DNA from 3 places in the Pseudomonas sp. JDS28PS106 genome. Region 3 is predicted to be linked to each of the others. Evidence: predicted binding sites of a transcription regulator. Region 3 holds the regulator's gene; each other region holds the start of a gene.

Region 1 (5,032 bases), on a different contig from region 3:
ACCCGCGGGCAGCTCAAACCCGTGGCAGCCAACGTCGACTTGATCGTGATTGTCTTCGCGCCCATGCCTGAACCGCATGCCAACCTGATCGACCGCTATCTGGTCGCCGCCGAGCACGCGGAGATTCACCCGCTGCTGTTGCTCAACAAGGCGGACCTGATCGATGAGCAGAATGCACCGGCGCTCAACGCACTGCTGGAGGTCTACCGGACGCTGGGTTACCCGGTCCTGGAGGTTTCCGCGCACCACGGCGATGGCATGCAGCAGTTGCAGGCGCAACTGGACGGGCGGATCAGTGTGTTCGTCGGACAATCGGGGGTCGGCAAGTCGTCGCTGGTCAACAGCCTGCTGCCTGAAGTCGGAACGCGGGTCGGACCGCTGTCGGAGTTTTCCGGACAAGGCACTCACACCACGACTACCGCCCGCCTGTTCCACTTCCCGCGTGGCGGCGACCTGATCGATTCGCCGGGTATCCGCGAGTTCGGCCTGGGGCATGTCAGCCGCGCCGATGTGGAAGCCGGATTCATCGAGTTCACCGACCTGCTGGGCACCTGCCGCTTTCGCGACTGCAAGCACGATCGCGAGCCGGGCTGTGCGCTGCTCAAGGCGCTGGAAGATGGCCGTATCCAGCAGCAGCGGATGAATAGCTATAGATCGATCATTGCCAGCTTGCCGCAGGACAGTTACTGACCTATCGCCAGCAAGCTGGCTCCTACAGTCGCCGTAGGAGCCAGCTTGCTGGCGATAGGTAATGCGCAGCTCAATTCTGCGCCGGCTCCACCCGCAACGTGCCCTGCTCGAAGATATTCAGCTTTTGCCGGATTTCATGCGGCTGGGCATAGGCCTGCGGGTCGACCGGGGCCGGCGCCGCCGACGCACCTGGCGCGGCGGGCGTTGCAGGCGCGGCCGGTGCGGGCTGGGGCGCCGCGCCGGAGTTCTGGTCGCCCTCGATACGTTGCTGGGCCTTTTTGGTCAGCACCACGATATCGATCCGGCGGTTGATTGGGTTGTACGGATTCTCCCGGTCATACAGCGCCGAAGAGGCATAACCCACCACCCGAGCGACCTGCTCGTCCGGATAGCTGCCCGCCACCAGCGCACGGCGTGCGGCGTTGGCGCGGTTGGACGAAAGCTCCCAGTTACCGAAACCGCCGTTACCCACGAACGGTGTCGCGTCGGTATGACCGCTGACGCTGATCTTGTTCGGCACGCTCTTGATGGTGTCCGCCATCGCCAGCAGTATGTCTTCGAAGTACGGCTTGAGACGCGCACTGCCGACGTCGAACATCGGGCGGTTGTCGGCGTCCATGATCTGGATCCGCAATCCGTCCTGGGTGATCTCGAACAGAATCTGGTCCTTGAACTTCTGCAGCTGCGGGTTTTCCTCGACCTTGTTCTGCAGTTCCTGGAGCAACATTTCCAGGCGTTCCTGCTCGACCTGCTCGGCCTTGCTCTCGGAGGATTCCGGCTCCATCGGCACGGTGTCCGGTGAAGGCGTGGTCTTGACCTCGGGGTTGAGCGTCTGGTTCGGCGACATCTCGGGCGAACCACCCAGGTCGATGACGTAGGGCGAGCCGCTGTCCGAGAAGCCGACCGGGTCCTTGAAGTACCCGGCAACGGCTATCAATTGTTCGGGGGTGGCGGACGACATCAGCCACAACACCAGGAAGAACGCCATCATCGCAGTCGCGAAGTCGGCGAAGGCGATTTTCCAGGCGCCGCCGTGATGTCCGCCGCCGAAGCGCTTGACGCGCTTGACGATTATGGGCTGATTATTTTCCATGACTTAGCGACCGCGAACCGCTTGCTCCAGCTCGCTGAAGCTGGGGCGATGCAAGGGGTACAAGACTTTGCGACCGAACTCGACGGCCAGCGATGGCGGCATGCCGGAAGCCGAAGCCACCAGGGACGCCTTGATGCATTCGTAGACGTTCATTTCTTCCTTGGCGTCGTGCGCCAGGGAAGTCGCCAGGGGACCGAAGAAACCGTAGGCCGCGAGAATACCGAAGAAGGTACCGACCAGTGCCGCGCCCACGTGCATGCCGATCGCAGCCTTGTCGCCGGAACCCAGCGACGCCATGGTCACCACGATACCCAGTACCGCCGCCACGATACCGAAGCCGGGCATACCGTCGGCGATGCCAGTGATGGCGTGGGACGGATGCTCGAGCTCTTCTTTCATGCTCAGCAGTTCCATGTCGAACAGGCCTTCAAGCTCGTGAGGCGCCATGTTGCCGGACGACATGATGCGCAGGTAATCGCAGATGTACGCGGTCATGCGTTCGTCTTTGAGCACGCCGGGGTACTTGGCGAAAATCGGGCTGGACGCCGGCTCCTCGATGTCACCCTCGATCGCCATCATGCCTTCGCGACGGCTCTTGTTGAGGATCTCGTACACCAGGCCCAGCACTTCCAGGTAGTAGGCGTGGGTGAAGCGCGTCCCGAACATCTTCAGCGATTTCTTGAAGACGTGCATGGTCATGTGGCCAGGGTTGGCCTGCAGGAAAGCACCCAGCGCCGCACCACCGATGATCAAGACTTCATAGGGCTGGAACAGCGCCATGAGCTTGCCGTGGGAAAGTACGTATCCGCCAAGCACGCTCGCGATGACGACAATGATGCCGATAATTTTAGCCATGAGAAAAAATACTTTACTGAGTCGGGTTCAAGGGCATTTGCGCAGTGCGTGAAACTCTTGTTCCCCTTATCGGCCTAACCGGGCGAGACTATAGTGAGTTATTGCGAAAAACCGGACATACCCTCGAACGAGGGGTTGCGGACAGGCGTTGGGCAATCGACACTCGTCGCCTGGACTGCCCAGAAAACCTGCCTGAAAGGCCCCCGAATGCCGACAGCTCATTCAGCACATCCCACGACGATCGACGCCTGGATCAGGCATCTGGACGGCATCGCCCTGCCGGTACCGGCGGCGAGTCACAACCGGGTCAGGGCCGCGCTGGGTGACAGCCGCCGTTCGATGCGTGAAATTGCCGACATGATGCAGGACAGCCCGGCCCTGGTGCTGAGCGTGTTGCGCGAGGCCAATCATCATTCCCATGGGATCACCGAGCCGGCCGAAAGCCTGGAAATCGCCATCAATCGCCTGGGGCTGGCGCGCACCGAGGTGTTGCTGGGGCGACTGCCAGCCAAGGCGCCGCAGGACATTCCCGCTGCATTCCGGCAACTGGTGCTGGTCAGCCAACATGCCACGCAGCAAGCCAACGGCCTGTTCGCCAGCCGTCTGGCACGCCTGTGGCAGGACATCCATCTGGGCAGCCTGCTGTTTCTGGCGCCGCTCTGGCCGATGGCCCTGGCATACCCGAAACTGCTCGAAGAACTGGAATTGCGCGTAATCCACAAGGGCCATTCCAGCCAGCAGGTCGAGCGCCAGCTGTTCGGCGTGGACCTGCTGGAGCTGTGCCTCAAGCTGGCCGAGCATTGGCGACTGCCGATCTGGGTTACACGCGGCTACAAGTTGCTGCTGGGAGAACGGCGCGATCTGGTGAAGGTGCTGCGCATTTCCCGGGAAGATCACAGCCCGCTGCATCAGCAGCAACTCATGGATGCCGACCCGCACTTGCGCCGCTGGCTCAATCAGCCCGCCAACACAGTGCTGCTGGGCAATGCCCTGGCACTGGCGGCGCAGCAATCCTGGAGCAGTCCGCATTGCCTACGCTGGCAACGCCTGACCAGCCTTTATCTGCAACAGCCGCTGGACGAAATCCAGCAGCAGGTCCACCAGAACGCCGCGAGCAGCGGGCGACTGCATGCCGAAGCCGATCTCTGGCATCCCGCCGAGGCGCTGCTCTGGCCATGGGACGCGCACCGCGTGAAGCGCGACAATGAGCCTGCGGATCCGCCCAGCGCCGACAACCTGGCGCAATGGCGCAAACAGTGCGCGGAATTGCTCAGCGATCCAACCCCCTTCATCAATGCGATGCACCTGACCACCGCCGCGCGGGATGCCCTCGTGGCGTGCGGCATGCAGCGCGTGCTGCTGCTGATGGTGGACAAGACCGGGACCGTCCTGCGCGTGCATCAGCACGCCGGGTTGCCGGGCGAAGCCGGGGCCTTGCAGCTTTCGATCAAGGACAGCACCGTTCTGCAGCGCCTGCTGGCCCAGCCGACGCAACTGCGCCTGACGCCGGCCAACCACGGTCAGTTCGCGGCGCTGTTGCCTGCGTACATCACCGGCCTGTTCACCGGTCGCCATTCTCTGATCCGCTCCCTGAGCAGCAACGGCCGGGTGCCGATGCTGGTGATCGCCGATCAGGGCGGCGGCGCGTTGTCGGAAGTTTCCGTTCAGGCATTCGGAAAAACCGCGCAATGCATTGAAAGGGCGTTAGGCATCTTTAGTCAGCGCAAAGCCTGAGGGCTCGCGTACAATTCGCATCTTTGTCTGAATCGGAGGCCGCATATGTCGGTTTTCAACGGGTTGCCGTTGGTCATCGAGCCCAACGATTTGCTTGAGCGCCTCGACGCCCCGCAACTGATTCTCGTGGACCTGACCAGTCAGGCCCGATACGACGCTGGACATATCCCGGGCGCGCGCTTCGTCGATCCGAAGCGCACCCAACTGGGCCAGCCGCCGGCGCCCGGCCTGCTGCCGACCCAAGGCAACCTGGAGCAACTGTTCGGTGAGCTGGGCCACAACCCCGATGCGGTGTATGTCGTGTATGACGATGAAGGCGGCGGCTGGGCCGGGCGCTTCATCTGGCTGCTCGACGTGATCGGTCACACCCGCTATCACTACCTCGACGGCGGCCTGCTTGCCTGGGAAGGGCATTCGCTGCCGCTGTCGACCGAAGTCCCCGCTGCCTCCACCGCGCCGGTTTCCTTGAAGATTCATGACGAGCCCACCGCCACCCGCGAGTATCTGCAAAGCCGACTCGGCGCCGCGGACCTGGCGATCTGGGACGCGCGCGGGCCGACTGAATACTCGGGTGCGAAAGTCCTGGCGGCCAGGGGCGGCCACGTTCCGGGGGCGATCAATTTCGAGTGGACCGCGGGCATGGACCCGGCTCACTACCTG
Region 2 (5,032 bases), on a different contig from region 3:
TCGCGCACCTCGTCGCTGGAACAGAAGGACTCGGCGCGGCTGTGCTCGCTGATGACGCCCAGCGGCATCTCTTCGATGAACGACACGTCCAGGCCGCGATTGATGGCAAAGGCCAGCAGGTCGTTTATCTCGTGATCGTTGCGACCCTTCATGACCACACAGTTGAGCTTGGTGTGCGTGAAACCCGCGGCATTGGCAGCATCGATACCGGCAATGACCTTGTCCAGATCGCCAGTGCGGGTCAGCTCGCGAAAGCGTTGCGGGTCCAGACTGTCCAGACTGATGTTCAAACGGCTGACCCCTGCGTCGTACAGCGGGCGGGCCAGGCGGTCCAGCTGCGAACCATTGGTCGTCATGCACAGCTCGCGCAGGCCGGGCAGGGCGGCGATGCGCTCGCACAGCCCGACCACGCCGGCGCGCACCAACGGCTCGCCGCCGGTCAGGCGGATCTTGCGGGTTCCCAGCGCGACGAAACGCTCGGCCACTTGCAGAATTTCCTCCAGCGACAGAATCTGCTGGCGGGGCAGGAAAGTCATTTCCTCGGCCATACAGTACACGCAGCGGAAATCGCACCGGTCGGTCACCGACATGCGCAGATAATCCACCTTGCGTGCAAAGCGGTCCATCAGGACGTGATCTGACATTTCACCTTCTCAATACGCGGTATGTGCAGCTTGCGCAGTCCTTTCGCCATCGTCCAATCGCTTGTTGCGATAGGCTGATCGACTTGCTCTATCGGTCGCCCTCGGTGCTCGGAGTATAACGTTCATAGCGGTCCAGCAGCGGCTGGATACTCAGACCGTGCAACAGGATGCTGAGTGCCACCACGGACAACGTCATGCCGATGATGACGTGTCCCGCGTCTTCCGGCAAACCGTGCCCCAGCGCGAAACACAGATAGTAAAGGCTGCCAATGCCGCGAATGCCGAACCAGCTGACCAGCCCTTTCTGACGACGATCCAGCAGTTTCGGGCTGATCAGCAGCCAGACACTGACCGGGCGGATGATACAGAACAGGGCAAGGCCCAGACCGACTGCCTGCCAATCCCAGTACAGCGCCAGCGACGCGCCCACCAGCGTAATCAGCAGCACTTCCATGGAACGCTCCACTAGACTGCCGAATGCCAGCATGTCGCCCATCATGATGCCCGCCGCCAGCTGCGAATCGCTCAAATCTTCGGCCTCGGTCGCAGTGGGTTTGTCCAGGCCGCCGGTCATGTGGCCGATGATCGGCTGGGCTACGTGTTCGGAAGGTACCTCGGAACGGGTGATGCGTGCTTCCGCCTGCCGCAGCCCGAAACCGGCCGCGAAGACTGACAGGAAACCGTAGGCCTGAATCCAGTCGGCAGTCACGTAGGACAACGCGATCAACGCCAGTGCCAGGAAGTCGTTCGGCGAAAGCGAACTATCACCATGTTTGATGCGCAGGAAAATCATCAGGTGGCCGACGCCGCGGCCCATCCCGTAGCCAAGCAACAGGCCCGCCGGGACAGCCCATAACAGCTTGGCCACCACCCAGTGGGTCACCCAGCCGTCGCCCATGGCGCTAGACCCCAGATAGAACAGCGCCAGGTAAACGAAAGGGAACGCCGTGCCGTCGTTCAGGCCCGCCTCGCCGGACAGTCCGAACCGCAGCCGGTCCTGATCCTGTGCGTTGGTGACCTGGACCAGCCCCGCCAGCACCGGATCGGTCGGCGAGAGCATGGCGCCCAGCAGCAGGGCCAGTCCCCATGGCAGGCCGAGCAGATAGTGCGCGACCAGGCAAGTACCGGCGATGGTCGCGATCATCACCGGCCCTGCCAGCCAGTAGGCCGAATGCCAGGCCTTGCCGTGCAACGGCAGGCGCAGCTTGATACCGGTGTTGAACAGCGAAAACAGCACGGCAACTTCGGTCAGACGCTCCATCCAGCCGGATGCCTGGCGGAAATCCAGATTGATCATCGCAAGCCCCATCGGACCGATCGCGAAGCCGAAGATCAGGCAGACCGCCGAGGTTGTCACGGGCATCCAGCGCAGATAGGAAGAGGTCAGTGCCAGCAGCATCAGCAATGCGCCCAACACCGTCATGCAGGTAATGAAGCTCATGGGTTTGGATCGTCGCAAATCAGAAGGGTATGAGGCTGTGACTGTGACAACCCGCAATAATTTGAAATATCTGGGGAAATACAATTTTAGGCGACGAATGTAATAGCGCTATTGCGGTCGTTCGGGGTAGATATGCCCAAGCCAGAAAAATAATTCTCCGACGTCATCAAATTGTCATAATTTGCTGCCATTGGCGTCGATAACTGGTTGATTAAAGAAGTTTTTCTCCGGGCCGATAGTTCGGATGCACGTCTCCCAAACGGGGTGATGACAGGGAAGTGGCACTCATATCCGCGCGGCGCGCGGCCCCAATTCCCGGAGATACCTCATGTCCAAATCCTTGCGCTTGCAAATACTCGCCATGCTGGGCGGCAGCCTGATCCTGATTCTGCTGATCGCACTGGCCTGCTTCAATTTTCTTTCCAACAATGTCCATGCTTATCGTGGCCTGATCCAGGGGCCGGTGCTCGCCTCGCAACTGGTCGACGAGGCCAACCTGCAATTCAAGGTTCAGGTGCAGGAATGGAAAAACGTGCTGCTGCGCGGCAAGTTTCCGGCTGACCGCGACCGCTATTGGGCCCAGTTCGAAGCGCAGGAGCGCAACGTGCAGGATGCCTTGACCCGGTTGAGCAGCCTGGGCGGGCTTGAGCCGACGCTGAAAGCGCAGGTCGAAAAGCTCAAGCAGGAACACCGTGACCTTGGCTCTGCCTACCGCAAGGGCCGGGATGCCTTCATCGCCTCCGGCGCCGATGCCGGGGCAGGCGACGAAGCTGTAAAAGGTGTGGACCGACAGGCCAGCGAGCAGATGGCGGTGCTGGTCGAGCAGCTGCACAAGTCCAGCGCGACGCAATCGGTCGCGATCAGTGCCGAGGCGGACCGGACCATCGTGATCGGCGCTCTGGTGATGTTGATTTCAGCGCTGGTGGTCGGTCTGCTGACGCTGTGGATGGTCAATCGCAACGTCATCGCGCCCATCACCGTGCTGATTGATTACGTTGCGAAACTGGCCGAGGGCAAGTTCGGGGCCCGCGTCGACATCACCCGTCGCGATGAGCTGGGTCGTTTGGCCGAGGCGGCCAATACCTTGCGCGATTTCCTCGCCGATACTTTTGCACGTCTCAAGCGCAGCACTACTGATCTGGACACCGCAGGCGGCGAGCTCAAGGCCATCGCATCCTTGATGGCGCAAGGCACCCACGAGCAATTCGAACGCACCGATCAGGTCGCGACCGCCATGACCGAGATGTCTGCCACCGCTCAGGAAGTCGCGCGCCATGCCGCCGAGGCTGCCCGCGCCGCCGACGAAGCGGATCACAGCGCGCAAAGCGGTGAAAAAGTCATGCAGTCGACCATCGCCACCATCACCCGGATGCGCACCGAGATCGCCTCTACCGCCGACGTGATCGGGCGCCTCGAAGCGGACAGCGGCCGGATCGGCAAGGTGCTGGAGGTCATTCGTGGCATTGCCGAGCAGACGAATCTGCTGGCGCTGAACGCGGCCATCGAAGCGGCGCGCGCGGGCGAGGCCGGCCGTGGCTTTGCGGTGGTGGCCGATGAAGTCCGTACCCTGGCCCAGCGCACGGCCGAATCCACTGCCGAGATCAACCAGATCATCAATACCGTGCAGACCGGCGCGACCGACGCCGTTCAGGCGATCCAGGGCGGGCAGGCCCGCAGCGAGGAAAGCGTCGAGCAGGTGACTCAGGCGGGGGAAACCCTGCAGCGCATCACCCTGGCGGTGGAGAACATTCGCGACATGAACCGGCAGATCGCTACGGCCGCCGAGGAGCAGACGTCGGTCGCCGAAGACATCTCGCGCAATCTGACCGAGATCACTGCCATTGCCACCACCAACCAGGACAACGTCAAGCGGACCCAAGGTGCGAGCCAGGATCTGCATGGGCTGTCGGTCGGGTTGAACGAGGTGATCTCGCGGCTCGGGGCCTGATCCGGCCTAAACGGGTTGAAGGCCTCAGAGGGTGTTTACAAAATAGGCGAGCGACGGCAAGACAAGGCGAAATCGGTCGAAAAAGCGGAGTTTACACGGAGTAAATGAGCATTTTGAGACCGATTTCAACGCCGTATTGCCGAGCGCAGCCACTTTGTCAGGCCCAGCCGTCGCGCGCTTCGCCCTGGTAGGTAAACAGCAGCGCCTTGAGCCCGCCGTCTTCTCTGTCATCAGGGAATTCCGGCGGGTTGTCCAGGCGGCGTTCGAAACGCAGCGACGGAGCCTGCTCCGCCGTCTGCTGAATCAGAAAGTCCGGACCCGTGGCCGGATCGTTCATACATGCCAGGACCGATCCGCCCGTTTCCAGCAGCTCGGGCAGACGTCGCAATACGCGCTGATAGTCCTTGTCGAGCATGAAGCTGCCTTTCTGAAAAGAAGGCGGATCGACAATGATCAAGTCATAGCGGCCCATGCGCGTGACCTTAGCCCAGGATTTGAACAGGTCATGTCCCAGAAAGCTGACACGGCTCAGATCATGGCCATTGAGATGGTGGTTCTCGCGGCCACGGTTGAGCGCCGCCCGCGCCATGTCCAGGTTCACCACATGATCGGCGCCGCCTTCGATGGCCGCGACCGAAAAACCGCAGGTATAGGCGAACAGGTTGAGAATCCGCTTGCCGCGGGCGTTTTCCCGGACCCAGTCGCGGCCGTAACGCATGTCCAGGAACAGCCCGCTGTTCTGCTTCTTGCCGAAATCGACCTTGTAGCGCAGCCCGTTTTCGGTGATGACCCATTCATCGATGGCGTCCCCGGCGAGCAGCTCCATGTCGCTACTCGGCAGGTAGCGGTGATGCAGTAGCAAAGTACGGGCTTCGCTTCGCTGCCATTGATCGGTCTGGGGCAAAGCGCAGAGCAGCGCAGTCAGGCCGGCCAGCTCATCATCGGTCGGCTGTTTGAACAGCGACACCAGGACCACGCCCTGCATCCAGTCCACCGTAA
Region 3 (5,032 bases):
TCCACTTCGGAGGCAACAGGCTTCTCACCGCCGACGGCAGGCGCGCGGGCCGGGGCCGGCGCAGCCTTGGCGGGCGCGGCTTCAGGCTTGGCGACGGCAGCAGCGGGCTTGGCCGCAGGAGCCGGCGCCGGCGTGGCTTTGGCAACAGGCGCGGCAGGAGCTGCGGGCGCTGCGCTGCCAACCAGTGCGGAAGCCTCGAATTTGCCCTTGCCATGCAGGTCGTCGAGCAGGCTTTCGAATTCCTGATCGGTGATTTCGTCGGACGCCGGTGCGCTGGCGGCGGGCGCCTTGGCTGCCGGTGCGACAGCGGGTGCGGACGCCGCCACCGCGCCATCGAACGAGCCCTTGCCGTGCAACTGGTCCAGCAAGGCTTCGAATTCGTCGTCAGTGATCTCGTCACTGGCTGGCGACTTCTCGGCGCTCGGCGCTGCGACAGCAGCGGCCACAGGCGCAGGCGCGGCAGCGGTATCAGCCGCGAACTTGCCCTTGCCGTGCAGCTGGTCCAGCAGCGATTCGAATTCCTGATCGGTGATTTCGTCGCTGGCAGGCTGGGCCGCTTGCGGCGCCGCCACGACTGATTCGGACTGAGCACCTTGCAACGAGTCGAGCAATTGCTCGAACTCGGTGTCGGTGATGTCGTCGCTCGCCGGCTCTGCCACCGCGACCGGCGCGGCCACAGGTTCAGGCTCGGCGACCGGTGCATCGGCCGACTGGGGTTCGGCCAGGCGCGACAGCGCAGCCAGCAACTCGGGCGTGGCCGGGGTGATCTCGGTGCGTTCCCGAACCTGACCAAACATGCTGTTGACCGTGTCCAGGGCTTCCAGGACCACGTCCATCAATTCGGAGTCGACGCGTCGCTCACCCTTGCGCAGGATGTCGAACACGTTTTCGGCGATGTGGCAGCACTCCACCAGCTCATGGAGCTGGAGGAAGCCGGCGCCTCCTTTTACAGTGTGAAAACCGCGAAAAATTGCGTTGAGCAGGTCGGCATCATCCGGTCGGCTTTCCAGCTCGACCAATTGCTCCGACAGCTGCTCCAGAATTTCGCCGGCCTCTACCAGAAAATCCTGAAGGATTTCTTCATCGGCGCCGAAGCTCATGGGGTGCTCCCTAAAATTAAACCGTCAACAGACCTAGAAGCCGAGGCTCGATAGCAGATCGTCTACATCATCCTGACCGGATACGACGTCTTCACGTTTATCGGCATGAATCTGCGGACCTTCACCCTGGGTGAGATGTTTTTTGGGATCTTTTTCAGCACGCAGCGCTTCGGCGTCATGCTCGATCCCGGCGAAGCGATCGACATGGCTGGCCATCAGCACCAGCTTGAGCAGATTGCTCTCTACCTCGGTCACCAGCTGCGTTACCCGCTTGATCACCTGACCGGTCAGGTCCTGGTAATCCTGGGCCAGCAGGATGTCGTTGAGGTGAGTGGCAACGGCGTGGGTTTCCTTTTCGCTACGCGTCAGGAAACCGTCGACCCGCTTGGCCAGATCACGAAACTCTTCGGCGCCGATTTCGCGGCGCATGAAACGTCCCCAGTCCTCGCTCAACGCCTTGGCGTCGGCGCTGAGGCTGTTCATCAACGGCGTGCTTTGCTCGACCAGGTCCATCGTGCGATTGGCCGCACCCTCGGTCAGTCGCACCACATATGACAGACGCTCGGTCGCGTCAGTGATCTGCGACACTTCTTCGGCTTGCGGCATGTGCGGGTCGATCTGGAAATTGACGATCGCGCTGTGCAACTCGCGGGTCAGTTTGCCGACTTCCTGGTACAGGCCGCGATCACGGGTCTGGTTAAGCTCATGGATGAGTTGCACGGCATCGCCGAACCGGCCTTTTTCAAGACTGGTGACGAGTTCCTGTGCGTGCCTCTTGAGGGTGGCTTCGAAGTCACCCAACGAATCTTTGTTCTCCATAGCGCCCTCGCGGCATGCCTCAGCTATTGACGCGTTCGAAGATCTTTTCGATCTTCTCTTGCAGCACCTGGGCGGTAAAAGGCTTAACCACGTAACCGTTCACGCCGGCCTGGGCAGCTTCGATGATCTGCTCCCGCTTGGCTTCGGCGGTCACCATCAGCACCGGAAGATTCTTCAGACGTTCGTCCTGACGGACCTGACGCAAAAGATCGATACCGGACATGCCAGGCATGTTCCAGTCGGTCACCAGAAAATCGAAGGCGCCGCTTTGCAGCATCGGCAGCGCGGTAATACCGTCGTCCGCTTCCGATGTGTTGGTGAACCCCAGGTCACGCAGCAGGTTCTTGATGATGCGCCGCATCGTCGAGAAGTCATCGACGATAAGGATTTTCATGTTCTTGTCCAATTCGACCTCCAAGCAGTCTTTGACGCGTTCAGCACCTGAACGCGCTGTTCAATCAATACTGGCACAGCACACCCCCGGCTGTACGAAACACGACGGGCTTGGCACAACGACAGCCACATACTTCAAGCGGCCTTCGGGTCTTCACCCGCAAGGCCGCCTGTTCGATCCGTCCCATTACCACGTAACGCTCTGCACAGCCAGTTCCAGTCACTGCGCGCCCACTGGACGCGCCTTGCCTGTCAACGCGCTCGCCACTCTCCCAAACGCCCCCGCAAACGAGCGGCGCACTGGCTGTGTAACTGACTGACCCGCGATTCGCTGACCCCCAGGACCTCACCGATTTCCTTGAGGTTCAGCTCTTCGTCGTAGTACAGCGCCAATACCAGACGCTCGCGCTCCGGCAGATTGGCAATTGCATCGGCCAACGCGGCCTGGAAGCGCTCATCTTCCAGATCGCGCGACGGTTCGAGCGAAGCGCTCGCGCCGTCCTCGTGCAGCCCTTCATGCTCGCCGTCCTGCAACAGGTCGTCGAAGCTGAACAGTCGGCTGCCCAGGGTATCGTTCAAAATCCCGTAGTAATCGTCGAGACTCAACTGGAGTTCGGCAGCAACTTCGTGATCTTTAGCGTCACGGCCGGTTCTCGCTTCGATTGCGCGAATCGCGTCACTGACCATGCGCGTGTTTCGATGCACCGAACGGGGTGCCCAGTCACCTTTGCGCACTTCGTCGAGCATCGCGCCACGAATCCGGATGCCGGCATACGTCTCGAAACTCGCGCCCTTGGTGGAGTCGTACTTGGTCGACACCTCCAGCAGACCGATCATGCCGGCCTGGATCAGGTCCTCGACCTGAACGCTGGCCGGCAGACGCGCCAGCAGATGGTAAGCGATACGTTTGACCAGCGGCGCGTAGCGCTCGATCAGCTCGTACTGCGAGTTTCTGGAAGCCTTGCTATACATTTGAAATCCGCTCGCAGTCATTGGACGGAACCTGCGCTGGTCTGGTGAACAAGCCGTTCGACGAAGAATTCAAGATGACCTCTTGGGTTGGCCGGCAAGGGCCATGTATCTACTTTCTGGGCAATGGCCTTGAAGGCCAGCGCACATTTGGAACGGGGAAACGCTTCGTACACCGCGCGCTGCTTCTGCACCGCCTTGCGCACGCACTCGTCGTAAGGAACAGCGCCGACATACTGCAGCGCCACGTCCAGGAACCTGTCGGTCACCTTGGTCAGCTTGGCAAACAGGTTGCGGCCTTCCTGCGGGCTCTGCGCCATGTTGGCGAGCACCCGGAAGCGATTCATGCCGTAGTCGCGGTTGAGCAACTTGATCAGCGCGTAGGCGTCGGTGATGGAAGTCGGCTCGTCGCAGACCACCAGCAGCACTTCCTGGGCCGCGCGCACGAAGCTCACCACCGACTCGCCGATACCGGCGGCCGTGTCGATCACCAGCACATCGAGATTGTCGCCCACCTCGCTGAACGCCTGGATCAGACCGGCGTGCTGCGCGGGCGTCAGATGCACCATGCTCTGGGTACCCGAAGCGGCGGGCACGATGCGCACGCCGCCCGGCCCCTGCAGGAGCACATCGCGCAGTTCGCAACGACCTTCCATGACGTCGGCCAGCGTACGCTTGGGCGTCAGACCCAGCAGCACGTCGACGTTCGCCAGACCCAGATCGGCGTCGAGCAGCATGACGCGCCGGCCGAGTTCGGCCAGGGCCAGTGAAAGGTTCACCGACACGTTCGTCTTGCCTACGCCACCTTTGCCACCGGTCACCGCGATGACCTGTACGGGATGCATGCTGCCCATGTTATTTCTTTACCTTGTCTTGCGTAGACCGAAGCCACATTACGGGCTGCATGCTCGAATCCGAACGATGCTTGGCAGACCATTGATGCAGGGACATTCCACTGGTACCCATCACTTAACCCACTCTCTTGCCGGGGGTGTGATAGAGGTCGGCAAACATATCAGCCATCGCTTCCTCACTCGGTTCGTCCTGCATCTGCACACTTACGGCACGGCTCACCAACTGGTGGCGGCGCGGCAGATGCACGTCGTCAGGAATGCGCGGCCCGTCGGTCAGATACGCTACGGGCAATTCGTGGCTGATTGCGAGGCTCAGCACTTCGCCGAGGCTCGCGGTTTCGTCCAGCTTGGTCAGAATGCATCCGGCCAGGCCGCAACGCTTGTAACTGTGGTACGCGGCTGACAGCACCTGCTTCTGGCTGGTGGTCGCCAGGACCAGATAGTTGCGCGAGCGGATGCCACGACCCGCCAGGCTTTCCAGTTGCAGACGCAGCGCAGGATCGCTGGCTTGCAGGCCGGCGGTATCGATCAATACCACGCGCTTGCGAATCAGCGGCTCCAGCGCCTGGGCCAGGGACTGGCCCGGGTCCAGATGAGTCACCGGCACGTTCAGGATGCGGCCCAGTGTCTTGAGCTGCTCCTGCGCGCCGATACGAAAACTGTCCATGCTGACCAGCGCGATGTTCTGCGCGCCGTACTTGAGCACGTAGCGGGCGGCCAGCTTGGCGAGCGTGGTGGTCTTGCCCATGCCGGCCGGGCCGACCAGGGCGATCACACCGCCCTCTTCCAGCGGCTCGACTTCGGGCACTGTGATCATCCGCGCCAGGTGCGCCAGCAGCATGCGCCAGGCCTGACGGGGTTCGTCGGTTTCCGGCACCATCGCCAGCAGGTCGCGCG

The links. The regulator FliA, encoded in region 3, starts transcription of late flagellar genes. The targets are predictions, from matches to a motif close to CTAAAGTTTNNNNNNNNNNNGCCGNTAA.
Region 1: a site for FliA is predicted at 2,705-2,732, ahead of motA (flagellar motor stator protein MotA). Genes of this name have one in related genera too.
Region 2: a site for FliA is predicted at 2,297-2,324, ahead of TRP66_RS03840 (methyl-accepting chemotaxis protein). Genes of this name have one in related genera too.

The regions. Positions count from the first base shown of each region.
Region 1 covers NZ_JBAJGT010000007.1:141,348-146,379, forward strand. Annotated here, with positions in the region: gene rsgA (small ribosomal subunit biogenesis GTPase RsgA) at 1-690, shown strand, start outside; gene motB (flagellar motor protein MotB) at 761-1,783, opposite strand; gene motA (flagellar motor stator protein MotA) at 1,787-2,638, opposite strand; gene TRP66_RS14000 (HDOD domain-containing protein) at 2,846-4,372, shown strand; gene TRP66_RS14005 (rhodanese-like domain-containing protein) at 4,418-5,032, shown strand, end outside.
Region 2 covers NZ_JBAJGT010000002.1:152,478-157,509, reverse strand. Annotated here, with positions in the region: gene moaA (GTP 3',8-cyclase MoaA) at 1-644, opposite strand, end outside; gene TRP66_RS03845 (cation:proton antiporter) at 733-2,085, opposite strand; gene TRP66_RS03840 (methyl-accepting chemotaxis protein) at 2,414-4,033, shown strand; gene TRP66_RS03835 (class I SAM-dependent methyltransferase) at 4,191-5,032, opposite strand, start outside.
Region 3 covers NZ_JBAJGT010000009.1:68,552-73,583, reverse strand. Annotated here, with positions in the region: gene TRP66_RS15940 (chemotaxis protein CheA) at 1-1,100, opposite strand, end outside; gene TRP66_RS15935 (protein phosphatase CheZ) at 1,134-1,919, opposite strand; gene TRP66_RS15930 (chemotaxis response regulator CheY) at 1,939-2,313, opposite strand; gene fliA (RNA polymerase sigma factor FliA) at 2,565-3,305, opposite strand; gene fleN (flagellar synthesis regulator FleN) at 3,302-4,135, opposite strand; gene flhF (flagellar biosynthesis protein FlhF) at 4,251-5,032, opposite strand, start outside.